3 regions of the Streptomyces sp. NPDC059002 genome follow, and region 1 is predicted to be linked to each of the others. Evidence: riboswitches for the same ligand, from Rfam matches in the RefSeq annotation. Region 1 holds a riboswitch; each other region holds the start of a gene.
The links. Region 1 has a riboswitch for thiamine pyrophosphate ahead of thiO (glycine oxidase ThiO). Riboswitches for the same ligand answer to the same signal wherever they lie in the genome.
Positions count from the first base shown of each region.

Region 2: it holds a riboswitch for thiamine pyrophosphate, as region 1 does, so the genes downstream of both, thiC (phosphomethylpyrimidine synthase ThiC) here and thiO (glycine oxidase ThiO) in region 1, are expected to answer to the same signal.
Region 3: it holds a riboswitch for thiamine pyrophosphate, as region 1 does, so the genes downstream of both, ACFWZ2_RS34140 (thiamine ABC transporter substrate binding subunit) here and thiO (glycine oxidase ThiO) in region 1, are expected to answer to the same signal.

Region 1 covers NZ_JBHYJI010000049.1:55,495-60,244, forward strand. The annotation lists gene pknB (Stk1 family PASTA domain-containing Ser/Thr kinase) at 1-459, opposite strand, end outside; gene ACFWZ2_RS32685 (thiazole synthase) at 562-1,356, opposite strand; gene thiS (sulfur carrier protein ThiS) at 1,364-1,585, opposite strand; gene thiO (glycine oxidase ThiO) at 1,582-2,796, opposite strand; TPP riboswitch at 2,794-2,907, opposite strand; gene ACFWZ2_RS32700 (NAD(P)/FAD-dependent oxidoreductase) at 3,092-4,261, shown strand; gene ACFWZ2_RS32705 (Rv2175c family DNA-binding protein) at 4,411-4,750, shown strand, end outside.
Region 2 covers NZ_JBHYJI010000072.1:24,285-29,034, reverse strand. The annotation lists gene thiC (phosphomethylpyrimidine synthase ThiC) at 94-1,881, opposite strand; TPP riboswitch at 1,874-2,033, opposite strand; gene ACFWZ2_RS38160 (YibE/F family protein) at 2,105-3,532, shown strand; gene ACFWZ2_RS38155 (SsgA family sporulation/cell division regulator) at 3,722-4,159, opposite strand; gene ACFWZ2_RS38150 (IclR family transcriptional regulator) at 4,263-4,750, opposite strand, start outside.
Region 3 covers NZ_JBHYJI010000055.1:25,266-30,015, forward strand. The annotation lists gene ACFWZ2_RS34130 (hypothetical protein) at 73-252, shown strand; gene rlmN (23S rRNA (adenine(2503)-C(2))-methyltransferase RlmN) at 354-1,460, shown strand; TPP riboswitch at 1,507-1,623, shown strand; gene ACFWZ2_RS34140 (thiamine ABC transporter substrate binding subunit) at 1,702-2,787, shown strand; gene ACFWZ2_RS34145 (ABC transporter permease) at 2,763-4,463, shown strand; gene ACFWZ2_RS34150 (ABC transporter ATP-binding protein) at 4,463-4,750, shown strand, end outside.

The DNA of each region.
Region 1 (4,750 bases):
GCCGTCGTCCCCTATGAGTACGTTCTCGGGCTTCATGTCGCGGTGCACGAACCCGGCGCGGTGCGCGGCGCCGAGTGCCGCGAGGACCGGCTCCAGGATGTCGAGCGCGGCGCGGGGCTGCAGGGCGCCGCGCTCGCGCAGGACGTCGCGCAGGGTGCAGCCCGCGATGTACTCCATCGCCAGGTAGACGTACGACCCGTCCGTGCCCTGGTCGAAGACGCCGACCACGTTCGGGTGGGAGAGGCGGGCGACCGATTTGGCCTCGCGGATGAAGCGGTCGACGAAGGAGGCGTCCGCCGCCAGCGTCGGGTGCATCACCTTGAGCGCGAGCACGCGGTCCAGGCGGGTGTCCACGGCCCGGTAGACCGTGGCCATGCCGCCGACCGCGATGCGCCCGTCGATCCGGTAACGGCTGTCGAGCAGCTGCCCGACGAGGGGGTCCTGAAGGGTCGTGTCCACGCAGGGGAGTCTACGAGCCCGCACTGTCGGCGCCGCCCGCGCGGATGCTCTGCGGCCAGACTGCAGCGGAGCTGTGACCGTCACCGGGGATCACGTCGGCGTTCAGAAGGCCGGCCGCTCCGGATCCAGCCTGGCCATGCCCTCCCCGGGAGACGACGCCTCCGCGAAGTGCCGCCGCGGGATCCGCCCCGCCCGGTGCGCGAGGCGCCCCGCCTCGACGCCGTGCCGCATGGCCTCCGCCATCAGGACCGGCTCCTGGGCCCGCGTCACCGCGGAGGCGAGCATCACACCCGCGCACCCCAGCTCCATCGCGAGCGTCGCGTCGGAAGCCGTGCCCGCGCCCGCGTCCAGGATCACCGGCACGCGCGCGTGCTCCACGATCAGCTGGAAGTTGTGCGGGTTGCGGATGCCGAGCCCGGAGCCGATGGGGGAGCCGAGCGGCATGATCGCCGCGCAGCCCACGTCCTCCAGCTTCCGCGCGAGCACCGGGTCGTCGTTCGTGTACGGAAGGACCGTGAAGCCGTCGTCGACCAGGACCTCGGCGGCGTCCAGGAGCTCGACCGGATCGGGCAGCAGCGTGCGCTCGTCGGCGATCACCTCCAGCTTCACCAGATCCGTGCCGAGCGCTTCGCGCGCGAGGCGGGCGGTCAGGACGGCCTCGCCCGCGGTGAAGCAGCCCGCCGTGTTCGGCAGGACGCGGATGCCGAGCCGGTCGAGCACGGAGAGCACCGAGCCCTGCACGCCCGGGTCGAGGCGGCGCATCGCGACGGTGGTCAGCTCGGTGCCGGACGCGACGAGGGACCGTTCGAGGACGTCGAGGCTCGGCGCCCCGCCCGTGCCCATGATCAGGCGCGAGGAGAGGGTGAGGCCGCCGATGACGAAGGGGTCGTCTGCCATGGCCGGTTCAGCCTCCCTGCACTGCGGTGAGTACTTCGACGCGGTCGCCCGCGCTGAGCGCCGTGGTGGACCACCGCGCGCGCGGGACGACGGTTTCGTTGAGGGCGGCGGCCACTCCGGAGTGGGCCGAGGTCAGGGTGGCGACGAGCGCTCCGAGCGTGGTGCCGGGGGCGACGTCCCGTACCTCTCCGTTGAGGGAGACGGCGACGGACACAGGTGTGGTGGTCATACGGGCTGCTCCGTAAGGGCGGCAGAAGTGGCGGGGGAGGGGGCGCAGGGAGAGTCGGCGAAGCGCCGTGGGGTGAACGGGCGCGCCTCGTCCGGCAGTTCGCCGGTGGTGAGGGCGTGTGCCATCACGTCACCCGTGACCGGCGTCAGCAGGACGCCGTTGCGGAAGTGGCCGGTGGCCAGCTGAAGCCCCGCGAGACGCGTCGGGCCGAGCATCGGCGCGTTGTCGGGGGAGCCGGGGCGCAGTCCCGCGCGGGTCTCGGTGAGCGGCAGTTCCGTGATGCCGGGGACGAGTTCATGCGCGTCCCTGAGCAGTTCGTAGACGCCGCCCGCGGTGACCGTGGTGTCCCAGCCGAGCTCCTCGCTGGTCGCGCCGACGACGAGCTCGCCGTTCTCGCGCGGCACGAGGTAGACATGGCCGCCGCGCACGACGGCGCGCACGGTGCGGCTCAGGAACGGCGCGTACGCCTTCGGCACCGTCAGCCGGAGCACCTGCCCCTTCACGGGGCGCACGGGCGGCAGGACGTCGTCGGGGACGTCCGCGAGGCGCCCGCTGAGGCTGCCCGCGGCGAGCACGGTCTGGTCCGCGGTCAGCTCGGTGCCGTCCGCGGTGACGATGCCGCGGGCCCGGTCGCGTACGACCGAGAGGCGCTCGGCCCAACCGCGGTGGAAGACCACACCGGCCCGCTCGCAGGCCACCACGAGCGCCGCTGCGAGCCGGCGCGGATCGACCTGGTGGTCGCCGTCGACCCGCAGCCCGCCGCGCACGCCGGGCGCCAGCATCGGCTCCAGGCGCCGGCAGTCGCGGCCGCTCAGCCACTCCGATGCGAGCCCCGAACGCCGCTGCAGCGCGTGCAGTTCACGCAGGTGGGCACGGTCGTCCGAGTCGAGCGCGACGGCGAGCGTGCCGCACGCGCGGTAGCCGAGGTCGCGCCCGCTCGCCTCGGTCAGCTCGGCGGCGAAGTCCGGATAGCGCCGCGCGGATTCGAGGTTGAGGCCGAGCAACGTCTGCTCGCCGTAGTGGAGTTCGGTGACGGCGGCCAGCATGCCCGCGGCGACCTGCGCGGCGCCGCCGCCGGGCTCGGGGTCCACCACCGTGGTGGACAGACCGCGCTGCGCGGCCCGCCAGGCCGTGACCAGGCCGATGATGCCGCCCCCGACGACCAGGACGTCTGCTGTGGTGGCGGATGGTGTCGTCGTACGTGGATGCATGGGCGTCCAGCCCCTCCCTTCGCCGGCATGACCCGGATCAGGTTCGTACGGTCGGAGGCCGTCCCAGCCTCCCTCTCAGCCCGGTGCGTCCGGGCTCCCGCGAGTGCTCTGCACCGGCCACCCTAGCCCGTCGCTTCCTGCCGCAGTAGGGGAGCTGTCCGGGTATGCGCAGTGACGGTGTGTCAAAGATCTCCTCCTGCGCCTCTGAATGCGGGCGGGGCCGTCGTCCTAAGGTGATCGGGTGAGCGACCAGCAGAGGCACGCAGAGCGGCACGTCGTCATCGTCGGCGCGGGGATGGCCGGGGTGCAGACCGCGGTCGCCCTGCGCGAGCAGGGGTTCACCGGCGGGGTCACCCTGGTCGGCGCGGAACCCCACCAGCCGTACGACAGGCCGCCGCTGTCCAAGGCGGTGCTGCTCGGCAAGGCGGAGGGCTCCGCTTTCGACATCGACTTCGAGGCGCTGGGCATCACCCTCGACCTCGGCCGCGAGGTCACCGGGGTGCGCCCCGCCGACCATGAACTGGACACCGCGCAGGGCCCCATCACGTACGACGTCCTGGTCCTCGCGACCGGCGCCGAACCGATCCGGCTGCCGGGCACCGAAGGCGTCCCCGGCGTCCACCTCCTGCGCACCCTCGACGACGCCGAGCGGCTGCGGCCCGTGCTCGCCGAGCAGCACGACGTCGTGGTCGTCGGCGCGGGCTGGATCGGCGCCGAGTTCGCCACCGCCGCGCGCGAGGCGGGCTGCGCGGTCACCGTGGTCGAGGCCGCGGAACGCCCGCTCGCGGGAGCGCTGCCCGCCGAGGTGGCGGCGCCCATGGAGGACTGGTACGCGGACTCCGGAGCCGTGCTGCGCACCCACGCGCGCGTGGAGAGCGTCGAGCCCGGCACCGTGGTCCTCGCCGACGGCACGCGACTGCCCGCGGGCGCCGTCGTCGTCGGCATCGGCGCCCGCCCCGCCACGGCCTGGCTCACCGGCTCCGGCATCGAGCTCGGCACCCGCAGGGAGGTCGTGGCCGACGCGGGACTGCGCACCTCCGCGCCCGACGTGTACGCGGTCGGCGACTGCTCCTCCTTCCCCTCCGGCAGGTACGGCGAGCGCCTGCTCGTCCACCACTGGGACAACGCCCTGCAGGGCCCGCGCACGGTGGCGGCGAACATCATCGGTGAGGCCCCCGCGTCGTACGACCCCGTGCCGTACTTCTGGTCGGAGCAGTTCGGCCGCTTCGTGCAGTACGCGGGCCATCACGCGGCCGCCGACAAGCTGATCTGGCGCGGCGACCCGACCACCGCGGCCTGGTCGGTCTGCTGGCTCCGCGAGGGCGCCCTGGTCGCCGTCCTGGCCGTGGGCCGCCCCCGCGACCTGGCCCAGGGCCGCAAACTCATCGAGGCGGGCGCACACCTGGACCCCACTCTCGCATCGGACCCGTCGGTCCCTCTGAAGAAGGCGGAACTGCACCTCTGACGGCGGCGGGGCCCCGTTAAGGGGCGCGGGGAACTGCGCGAGCAACCAGAACGAACCCGCACCCGACACACAAGGGCCCCCGCCCTCGGCCCTCGGCCCCGAGAAGCCTCCCCCAGCTCCAGGCCCCCGGCCAGCGATACGCTTGACCCGTGACCGAGATTGACGCAAAGACCGATGCTCTCGTCCCCGCCTGGCTCCACCTGCCCGACATCGCCGAAATGCTCGATGTCGAGGTGACGCGTGTGCGCCAGCTGGTCAAGGAGGGCCAGCTGATCGCCGTACGCCGTGGTGAGAACCGCGCGCTTCAGGTGCCGGCCGCCTTCATCGACGGCGACAAGGTCGTCAAGGGCCTCGTCGGCACCCTGACGCTCCTGAAGGACGACGGTTTCTCCGACGAAGAGATGCTCGAGTGGCTCTTCACCCCCGACCCGACCCTGCCCGGCACCCCCGCGCAGGCTCTGAGCGAGAATCGCGGCACGGAGGTGAAGC
Region 2 (4,750 bases), on a different contig from region 1:
ATGTCCTGAACCGTGCGGTCTCAGGAGAATGGCACTCCACGGACACCCCCGTCTACGGTCCCGTCCACGGTCCCGCCCACGTGTGGTGTTCGCTCAGTCGGCGATCGGCAGATAGACCCGGTTGCCTGCCGCGGCGAACTCCTTGGACTTCTGCTCCATGCCCGCCTCGATGTCCTCGCTGCCCAGGTCACCGCCGTGCTCGCGCCGGATGTCCTGCGAGATCTTCATCGAGCAGAACTTCGGCCCGCACATCGAGCAGAAGTGCGCCGTCTTCGCGGGCTCGGCCGGCAGCGTCTCGTCGTGGAACTCCCGTGCGGTGACCGGGTCGAGGGCCAGATTGAACTGGTCCTCCCAGCGGAACTCGAAGCGCGCGTCCGAGAGCGCGTCGTCCCAGTCCTGCGCGCCCGGGTGCCCCTTGGCGAGGTCCGCCGCATGCGCCGCGATCTTGTACGTGATGACACCGGTCTTCACGTCGTCGCGGTTGGGCAGGCCGAGGTGCTCCTTGGGCGTGACGTAGCAGAGCATCGCGGTGCCCCACCAGCCGATCATCGCGGCGCCGATGCCGGAGGTGATGTGGTCGTAGGCGGGCGCGATGTCCGTGGTCAGCGGGCCGAGCGTGTAGAACGGCGCCTCCTCGCAGATCTCCTGCTGGAGATCGATGTTCTCCTTGATCTTGTGCATCGGGACGTGGCCAGGACCCTCGATCATGGTCTGCACGTTGTGCCGCTTGGCGATGGTGTTGAGCTCGCCGAGGGTCCTCAACTCGGCGAACTGCGCCTCGTCGTTGGCGTCCGCGATCGACCCCGGGCGCAGGCCGTCGCCGAGCGAGTACGTCACGTCGTACGCCGCGAGGATCTCGCACAGCTCCTCGAAGTGCTCGTAGAGGAAGCTCTCCTTGTGGTGCGCGAGGCACCAGGCGGCCATGATCGAACCGCCGCGCGAGACGATGCCGGTTTTGCGGCGTGCGGTGAGCGGGACATATGGAAGGCGCACGCCCGCGTGCACCGTCATGTAGTCCACGCCCTGCTCGGCCTGCTCGATGACCGTGTCCTTGTAGATCTCCCAGGTCAGCTCCTCGGCCTTGCCGTCGACCTTCTCCAGGGCCTGGTAGAGCGGCACGGTGCCGATCGGCACGGGGGAGTTGCGCAGGACCCACTCGCGGGTGGTGTGGATGTTCCGGCCGGTGGACAGGTCCATGACCGTGTCGGCGCCCCACTTGGTCGCCCAGGTCATCTTGTCCACCTCCTCCTCGATGGAGGAAGTGACCGCGGAATTGCCGATGTTGGCGTTCACCTTCACCAGGAACTTCTTGCCGATGATCATCGGCTCGATCTCCGGGTGGTTCACGTTCGCCGGGATCACGGCCCGGCCCGCGGCGACTTCCTGCCGCACGACCTCGGGGTCGATGTTCTCGCGGATCCCGATGAACTCCATCTCGGGCGTGATCTCGCCCCGGCGGGCGTACGCGAGCTGCGTGACCGCCTGTCCCTGGCGGCCGCGGCGCGGCTGGCGCGGGCGGCCGGGGAAGACCGCGTCGAGGTTCTTGAGCCCGCCGCGCGGCGAGGTGTGCTTGATGCCGTCGTCCTCGGGACGGGGCGGGCGGCCCACGTACTCCTCGGTGTCGCCGCGGGCGATGATCCAGTTCTCCCGCAGCGGCGGCAGTCCGCGGCGGACGTCGGTCTCGGCGTTCGGATCGGTGTACGGACCCGAAGTGTCGTACAGGGTCACGGCCTTGCCGTTGGTGAGGTGCACCTGGCGGACCGGCACCCGCAGGTCGGGGCGCGAGCCCTCGACATACGCCTTGTGCCAGCCGATGGACTTCCCGGCCTCGTCGCTCTGGTGCTGCGTCGAGGCAGGCGTGCGTGCGTCCGATGTGGTCATGAGACCTACTCCCTACGCCGGCATTACCCGGTAACAGGTTCGGCGGTCGACGCAGCGGATTCCGTATGGCTCGGGCACGATTCACTCGTGCCTTCTCGTACGGAGGTCAGCGCCCTCTCAGCCCGGTGCTCCGAGCTCCCGCGATTGCAAAGGTGGCTCCACGCTAGCGTCATATCGGGCGCGCTGAACAGAGGGCCCCCTCCGTTCTTGCGATGATCGGGCAGTGACCACCACTGAGCCGCCGTCCCAGCCACCCTCGCAGCCACCCCTCCCCGACCCCCACGGGCACGGTCACGGGCACGGCCACTCGCACAGTCACGGCCCGGCCGCGCCCGTCTCCAAACATCTGCGCAAGGTCATCGCCGCGGTGCTGATTCCTTTCGCCACCGCGGTGGTCGTGGGGCTCCTGGTGTTCTGGCCGGGCGGCACGCCGAGCCACGAACGCACCGGCGTCGGCTTCGACCGGCAGACGCAGTCGGCGACGGTCACGAAGGTGCAGGAGCTGTCCTGCAAGGACCTCAACCCCTCGCAGACCCCGCCGAACGGCGACACCTCCACCGCGGAGGGCCAGTCCGCCCAGTCCAGCGCGGACGGCACCTGCAAGAAGGCGACGATCGAGGTGACCAGCGGCAAGGACAAGGGCCGCACCTTCACCGAGATCATCCAGCCGGACTCGCCCCGGCAGCTGCACCAGGGCCAGCAGGTGGTGGTCGCCTATGAGCCCAAGGCGCCCGAGGGGCTGCAGTACTCGGTCACCGATGTGAACCGCAAGATCCCGATGGCGCTGCTCGCCGGGATCTTCGCGCTCGCCGTCGTCGTGGTGGGACGGCTGCGCGGCGTGATGGCCCTGGTCGCGCTCGCCATCAGCTTCCTGGTCCTGACCTTCTTCATCCTGCCGGCCATCCTGCAGGGCTCGAACCCGCTGGTCGTCGCGGTGATCGGGGCGAGCGCCATCATGCTGATCGCGCTCTATCTCTGCCATGGCCTCACCGCCCGCACATCCGTCGCGGTACTCGGCACGCTGATCTCCCTCCTCCTCATCGGCCTGCTCGGCTCGCTCTTCATCGGCTGGGCCGCGCTCACCGGCAACACGGACGACAACACCGGCCTCATCCACGGCCTGTATCCGTCCATCGACATGAGCGGCCTGCTGCTCGCGGGCGTCATCATCGGCTCGCTCGGCGTGCTCGACGACGTGACCGTCACCCAAACCTCGGCCGTCTGGGAACTGCACCAGGCCAACCCGACGATGGGCTGGCGCGGCCTCTACCGTGCGGGCATCCGCATCGGCCGCGACCACATCGCCTCGGTCGTCAACACCCTCGTCCTCGCCTACGCGGGCGCCGCGCTGCCCCTGCTGCTCCTCTTCTCGATCGCCCAGTCCAGCGTGGGCACGGTGGCCAACAGCGAGCTCGTCGCCGAGGAGATCGTCCGCACCCTGATCGGCTCGATCGGCCTGGTCGCCTCGGTGCCGGTGACGACCGCGCTGGCCGCCCTCGTCGTCTCGGCCGACCGCTCCACGGAGCTGGGGCTGGGGCCGGGTCCGGGTCCGGGCAGTCCGCGCGCCGCGATGTCCGGTGCCGCCCAGCCTGCCGCCCAGCCTGCCGCCCGGCCGTCCCGCGGCGGCAGAGGACGTCGCCGCAAGCCGTGAGCCGTAAGTCGTAAGCCCGGTCCGTGCCGACTGCCGCCTTGCCTGCGGCCAGCCCGCCGCCAACCCGCCGCCTGCCGCCTGCCGCCTGCCGCCTGACCGTCAGTCCCCCGGCGACGTCTCCCGACGCCCCCGCGGATGCCACGAAATGCACCAATCTGCCATCCGCATCCGCCCGTTGACCGCAGCGGATCAGCCCGCGTTCTGCTCCTCGGCGAGGATCCGGTCGAGCGCCTCGTCCAGATGCGAGTCGAAGTCGGCCAGCGCCCGCTCCTGCCCGAGCGGCACCAGCTTGTCCGTACGGTCGAGGAACGCGAGGAGCGGCGGAATCCCCACCCGGAACAGCGCCTGGTCCCCGCCGACCTGCAGCCTGATCAGCGCCTCGTCGAGCAGATCGGAGTCGGTGGGCTCGATGCGCACATCCCCGTCACCGCACGGCCTGCCCACCCCGTCGACCAGCAACTCCCGCCCGAACGCCCACGTCACCGGCGCATCCCCCGGCAGGTGGAACGTCAGCCGCACGGCATAGGGATCCCCGGTCTCATAGCGCAGCTCCACCGGGATGCGGAACGAAAGCTCCTCGGAAACGAGGAAGCTCATCATGACCTCTGCCTGCACCGACTCGCCCATCGCGCCCTACCCCGTCACTTAGCCCTCAAGTGGCCAGGAACCAACTCCCTGACACTCCTGGCATCTTGCTTAACGTACACACCAGATCACAAGGAGTGAGTTTTCAGATGCTGATAGAGAACGCGAGTGTCCCTAGTAGCTTTCCGATCTCACTCTGCAATCTCTCCGCGGCGGGAAGCAGCCGGTCGGCCTGACAGGAAGGTACAGAAATGGCCAAGGTCGCCGCGGTGTCCCCGGCCGTGATCGGAATCGCGGCACAGACCGTCCCGAGCGCGTACTCCTGACGCTCCACGACGGGCTGCATCCGCCCCATCCCGTCGAGTCTGCGCATGAACGCGCGGTCGTCCCTGATCGAGTAGCGAGTGATCGACTGGACCGGGTAGCGGTCGAGGTGGTCCTGCCGTGCTTCGTCGTCGAGTTGGCTGAGGAGGCACTGGCCGATCGCGTGGGCATGCCCTGTCTCGCGGAAGTCCGCCCATTCCTCGACCGCGGGGTTGCTCGGGGTGTCGGCGACGGCCACGACCTCGATCTCGCCCTCGCGGTACATGGCGAAGTACACGGGGACGCCGATGGTGTCACGCCAGTGCGCCA
Region 3 (4,750 bases), on a different contig from region 1:
GTCCGTCCCGCGGATCTTGTACGGGCCCCCTTCCTGCACCGGGAGGGGGCCCGTTGTCGTAGAGTCCCGGCCATGGGGCGGGCACGAGTGGAGAAGGACGGCACCTACCACGGGGATCTGCCGTGCAAGTGGTGCGAGACGCTGATAGGGCAGGGCGGGCGGCGCAGGCCGCGCCTGTACTGCCGGACGTCGCACCGCTGGAAGACCTACGGATCCCGGGTGGCCGTGGTGATCGGCGGGGTCTTCGGCTGAGGCCCGGGATCTTGACCTGAGACGGGGGTCGACGGGGGCCGGCCGGGCGGCATTTTCGGCCGCGAGAGGCATGGGCGTGCATCTGCGACACTAGTAGAGCCATGCCTAAGCCCGGAGAACTCACTTTCGTCGCCCCCCGCGGAGCCAAGAAGCCGCCGCGGCACCTCGCCGACCTCACGCCCGCAGAGCGCAAGGAGGCGGTTGCCGCCATCGGCGAGAAGCCGTTTCGCGCCAAGCAGCTGTCGCAGCACTACTTCGCGCGGTACGCGCACGACCCGGCGGAGTGGACCGACATCCCCGCCGGTGCGCGCGAGAAGCTCCGGGAGGCGCTGCTGCCGGATCTGATGTCCGTGGTGCGGCACATCAGCTGTGACGACGACACCACCCGCAAGACGCTCTGGCGGCTCTTCGACGGGACGCTCGTGGAGTCGGTGCTCATGCGGTACCCGGACCGGGTGACCATGTGCATCAGCTCCCAGGCGGGCTGTGGCATGAACTGTCCGTTCTGTGCCACGGGACAGGCCGGGCTCGACCGGAACCTGTCGACCGGTGAGATCGTGCACCAGATCGTGGACGGCATGCGGGCGCTCCGCGACGGCGAGATCCCGGGCGGCCCCGCGCGGCTTTCCAACATCGTCTTCATGGGCATGGGCGAGCCGCTCGCCAACTACAAGCGGGTCGTCGGCGCCATCCGTGCGCTGACCGACCCGGAGCCGGACGGTCTCGGGCTCTCGCAGCGCGGGATCACGGTGTCGACGGTGGGGCTCGTGCCCGCCATCCACCGGTTCTCGGACGAGGGCTTCAAGTGCCGCCTCGCGATCTCGCTGCACGCGCCGGACGACGAGCTGCGCGACACCCTCGTACCGGTCAATACGCGGTGGCAGGTGCGGGAGGTGCTCGACGCGGGGTGGGAGTACGCCGCGAAGTCGGGGCGTCGCCTCTCCATCGAGTACGCGCTGATCCGGGACATCAACGACCAGGCGTGGCGTGGTGACCGGCTCGGGCGGCTACTCAAGGGCAAGCCGGTGCACGTCAATCTCATTCCGCTGAACCCGACGCCGGGCTCGAAGTGGACGGCGTCGCGGCCCGAGGACGAGAAGGCGTTCGTGGAGGCCATCGCCGCCCATGGGGTGCCGGTGACCATCCGGGACACCCGTGGCCAGGAGATCGACGGAGCGTGCGGCCAGCTCGCCGCGTCCGAGCGGTAGGCCGAGGGGTAGTCTGGCGGGCGTACGTCCTCGTACACACATCTGCATATTCCGACAGGGGAGCGCCACAGCGCTGAGAGTGCGGCACCTTGGACAGGTGGGCCGCAGACCCTCTGAACCTCGCCCAGGTCATTCTGGGTAGGAAGTTCGGTCATTACTCAAGCTGTTGCGCCCTGCACGCGGATCGCTCGGTCCGCGCGCAGGGCCGCGTCTTCTCCTGGTCACCCAGGAGGAAGTTCCAGTGAGCACCACCAAGAAGGTCACGTTCACCGCCGTCGCGGTGGGCATCGGGCTCGTCGCGGTCTCCGCGTGCGGCAGCTCCGACAGCGGGTCGGGGAAGACCGACTCCAAGAACGTCACGCTCGTCAGCCACGACTCCTTCAACGTCTCCAAGGACGTACTGAAGGACTTCGAGAAGCGCTCCGGATACAAGGTCAACGTCCTCAAGGACGGTGACGCGGGCGCCGCGGTGAACAAGGCGATCCTGTCCAAGGACAACCCGCAGGGCGATGTCTTCTTCGGCGTCGACAACACCCTGCTCTCGCGCGCGCTCGACAACGGGCTCTTCCAGTCGTACGAGGCCAAGGGCTCGGACAAGATCAAGCCCGAGTTCCGGGTCGACCAGGACAAGCACCGGGTCACGCCCGTCGACAGCGGTGACATCTGCGTCAACTACGACAAGAAGTACTTCGCCGACAAGAAGCTGGCGCCGCCGAAGTCCTTCGACGACCTGGTCAAGCCCGCGTACAAGGACCTGCTCGTCACCGAGAACGCCTCGACCTCGTCGCCCGGGCTCGGCTTCCTGCTCGGCACCGCCGCCAAGTACGGCGACGACGGCTGGCAGGACTACTGGAAGAAGCTCAAGGCCAACGGCGTCAAGGTCGTCGACGGCTGGGAGCAGGCCTACAACGAGGAGTTCTCCGGGTCCTCCGGCGGCAAGAAGGCCAAGGGCGACCGGCCGCTCGTCGTGTCGTACGCCTCGTCCCCGCCCGTCGAGGTCCTCTACGCCAAGCCGCAGCCCAAGCAGGCGCCGACCGGCGTCGCGACCGGCACCTGCTTCCGGCAGGTCGAGTACGCGGGCCTGCTCAGCAACGCCAAGAACGAGAAGGGCGGCAAGGCGCTCCTCGACTTCCTCGCGGGCAAGGAGTTCCAGGAGGACATGCCGCTGAACATGTTCGTGAACCCGGTGCGCGAGGGCACCAAGCTGCCCGAGCTGTTCACCGAGCACGGTGTGACGGTCGACAAGCCCGAGACCATGGCCCCCAAGAAGATCGCCGACAACCGTGAGCCGTGGATCAAGTCGTGGACCTCGCTCGTACTGAAGTAGCCAAGGCCCGCTCCCGCGCGGGACTGAGCAGGGGAAGCGCGGCGCGGCTCGGTCTGATGGCCGTGCCCGTCGCGTTCTTCGCGCTCTTCTTCGCCTATCCGGTCACGGCGATCGTCGCGCGCGGGCTGCACATCGACGGGGTCTGGCAGTTCGGGCGGATCGCGGACGTGCTCGGGCAGTCCGACATCCGGCACGTGCTGTGGTTCACCACCTGGCAGGCGCTCGCGTCGACCGCGCTCACGCTGTTGATCGCGCTCCCCGGCGCGTATGTCTTCGCGCGCTTCGACTTCCCGGGCAAGCAGGTCCTCCGGGCCGTCGTCACGGTGCCGTTCGTGCTGCCGACCGTCGTCGTCGGGACGGCCTTCCTCGCGCTGCTCGGGCGGGGCGGGCTGCTCGACGAGCTGTGGGGCGTGCGCCTGGACACCACGGTGTGGGCGATCCTGCTCGCGCACGTCTTCTTCAACTACGCGGTCGTCGTACGGACGGTGGGCGGCCTCTGGTCGCAGCTCGACCCGCGGCAGGAGGAGGCCGCGCGGATGCTCGGGGCCTCCCGGTTCCGTGCCTGGCGGACGGTGACGCTGCCCGCGCTCGGCCCTGCGGTGGCCGCGGCCGCGCTCATGGTCTTCCTCTTCACCTTCACCTCGTTCGGTGTCGTGCAGATCCTCGGAGGGCCCGCGTACTCCACGCTCGAAGTGGAGATCTACCGGCAGACCGCACAGCTGCTCGACCTGCCGACGGCCGCCGTCCTGACCCTGGTGCAGTTCGCGGCGGTGGGGCTGATCCTCGCGATCCACGCGTGGACGGTGCGGCGGCGCGAGAGCGCGCTGAAGCTGGTCGACGCCTCGACGGTGGCGCGGCGGCCGCGCGGGGCGGGGCAGTGGACGCTGCTCGGCCTGGTCATGGCGACGGTCGTCGTACTGATCCTGCTGCCGCTCGGGGTGCTGATCCAGCGCTCCTTCGGAGGCGCCGCCGGTCCCGAGGGCTTCGGATTCGCGTACTACAAGGAGCTGACCTCGGCGGAGGGCGGCGCCTTCCTGGTGCCGCCGATCGAGGCGGTCTGGAATTCGCTGCAGTACGCGGTCGTGGCCACGGCCATCGCGGTCGTCATCGGCGGGCTTGCCGCGGCCGCGCTCACCCGGCGCGCGGGACGTCTGGTCCGGGGGTTCGACGCGCTGCTCATGCTGCCGCTCGGGGTGTCCGCGGTGACCGTGGGCTTCGGGTTCCTGATCACGCTCGACAAGCCGCCGCTCGATCTGCGGTCCTCCTGGATCCTGGTGCCGCTCGCGCAGGCGCTGGTGGGCGTGCCCTTCGTCGTCCGCACCATGCTGCCCGTCCTGCGCGCGGTGGACGGACGGCTGCGCGAGGCGGCGGCCGTGCTCGGGGCGTCGCCGCTGCGGGCCTGGCGGGAGGTGGACCTGCCGATGGTGCGGCGGGCGCTGCTCATCGCCGCCGGGTTCGCGTTCGCCGTGTCGCTCGGCGAGTTCGGGGCGACCGTCTTCATCGCGCGGCCCGACAACCCGACGCTTCCGGTCGCCGTGGCGCGGCTGCTCGGGCGGGCCGGTGACCTCAACTACGGGCAGGCGATGGCCCTTTCGACGATTCTCATGGTGGTGTGCGCGGTGTCGCTGCTGCTCCTGGAACGCATCCGCACCGACCGCACCACGGGGGAGTTCTGATGACGACCGCCTTGCTGAGCCTGCGCGACGCGACGGTGCGGTTCGGGGCGCGGGCCGTGCTCGACGCCGTCGACCTCGATGTCGCCCCGCACGAGATCGTGTGCGTGCTCGGGCCGAGCGGCAGCGGCAAGTCGACGCTGCTGCGGGCGGTCGCCGGGCTGCAGGGGCTCGACGCGGGACGGGTGCTGCTCGACGGGCAGGACCAGAGCGGGGTGCCCGCGCACAAGCGGGGCGTCGGCCTGATGTTCCAGGACCATCAGCTCTTCCCGCAGCGCGATGTGGCGGGC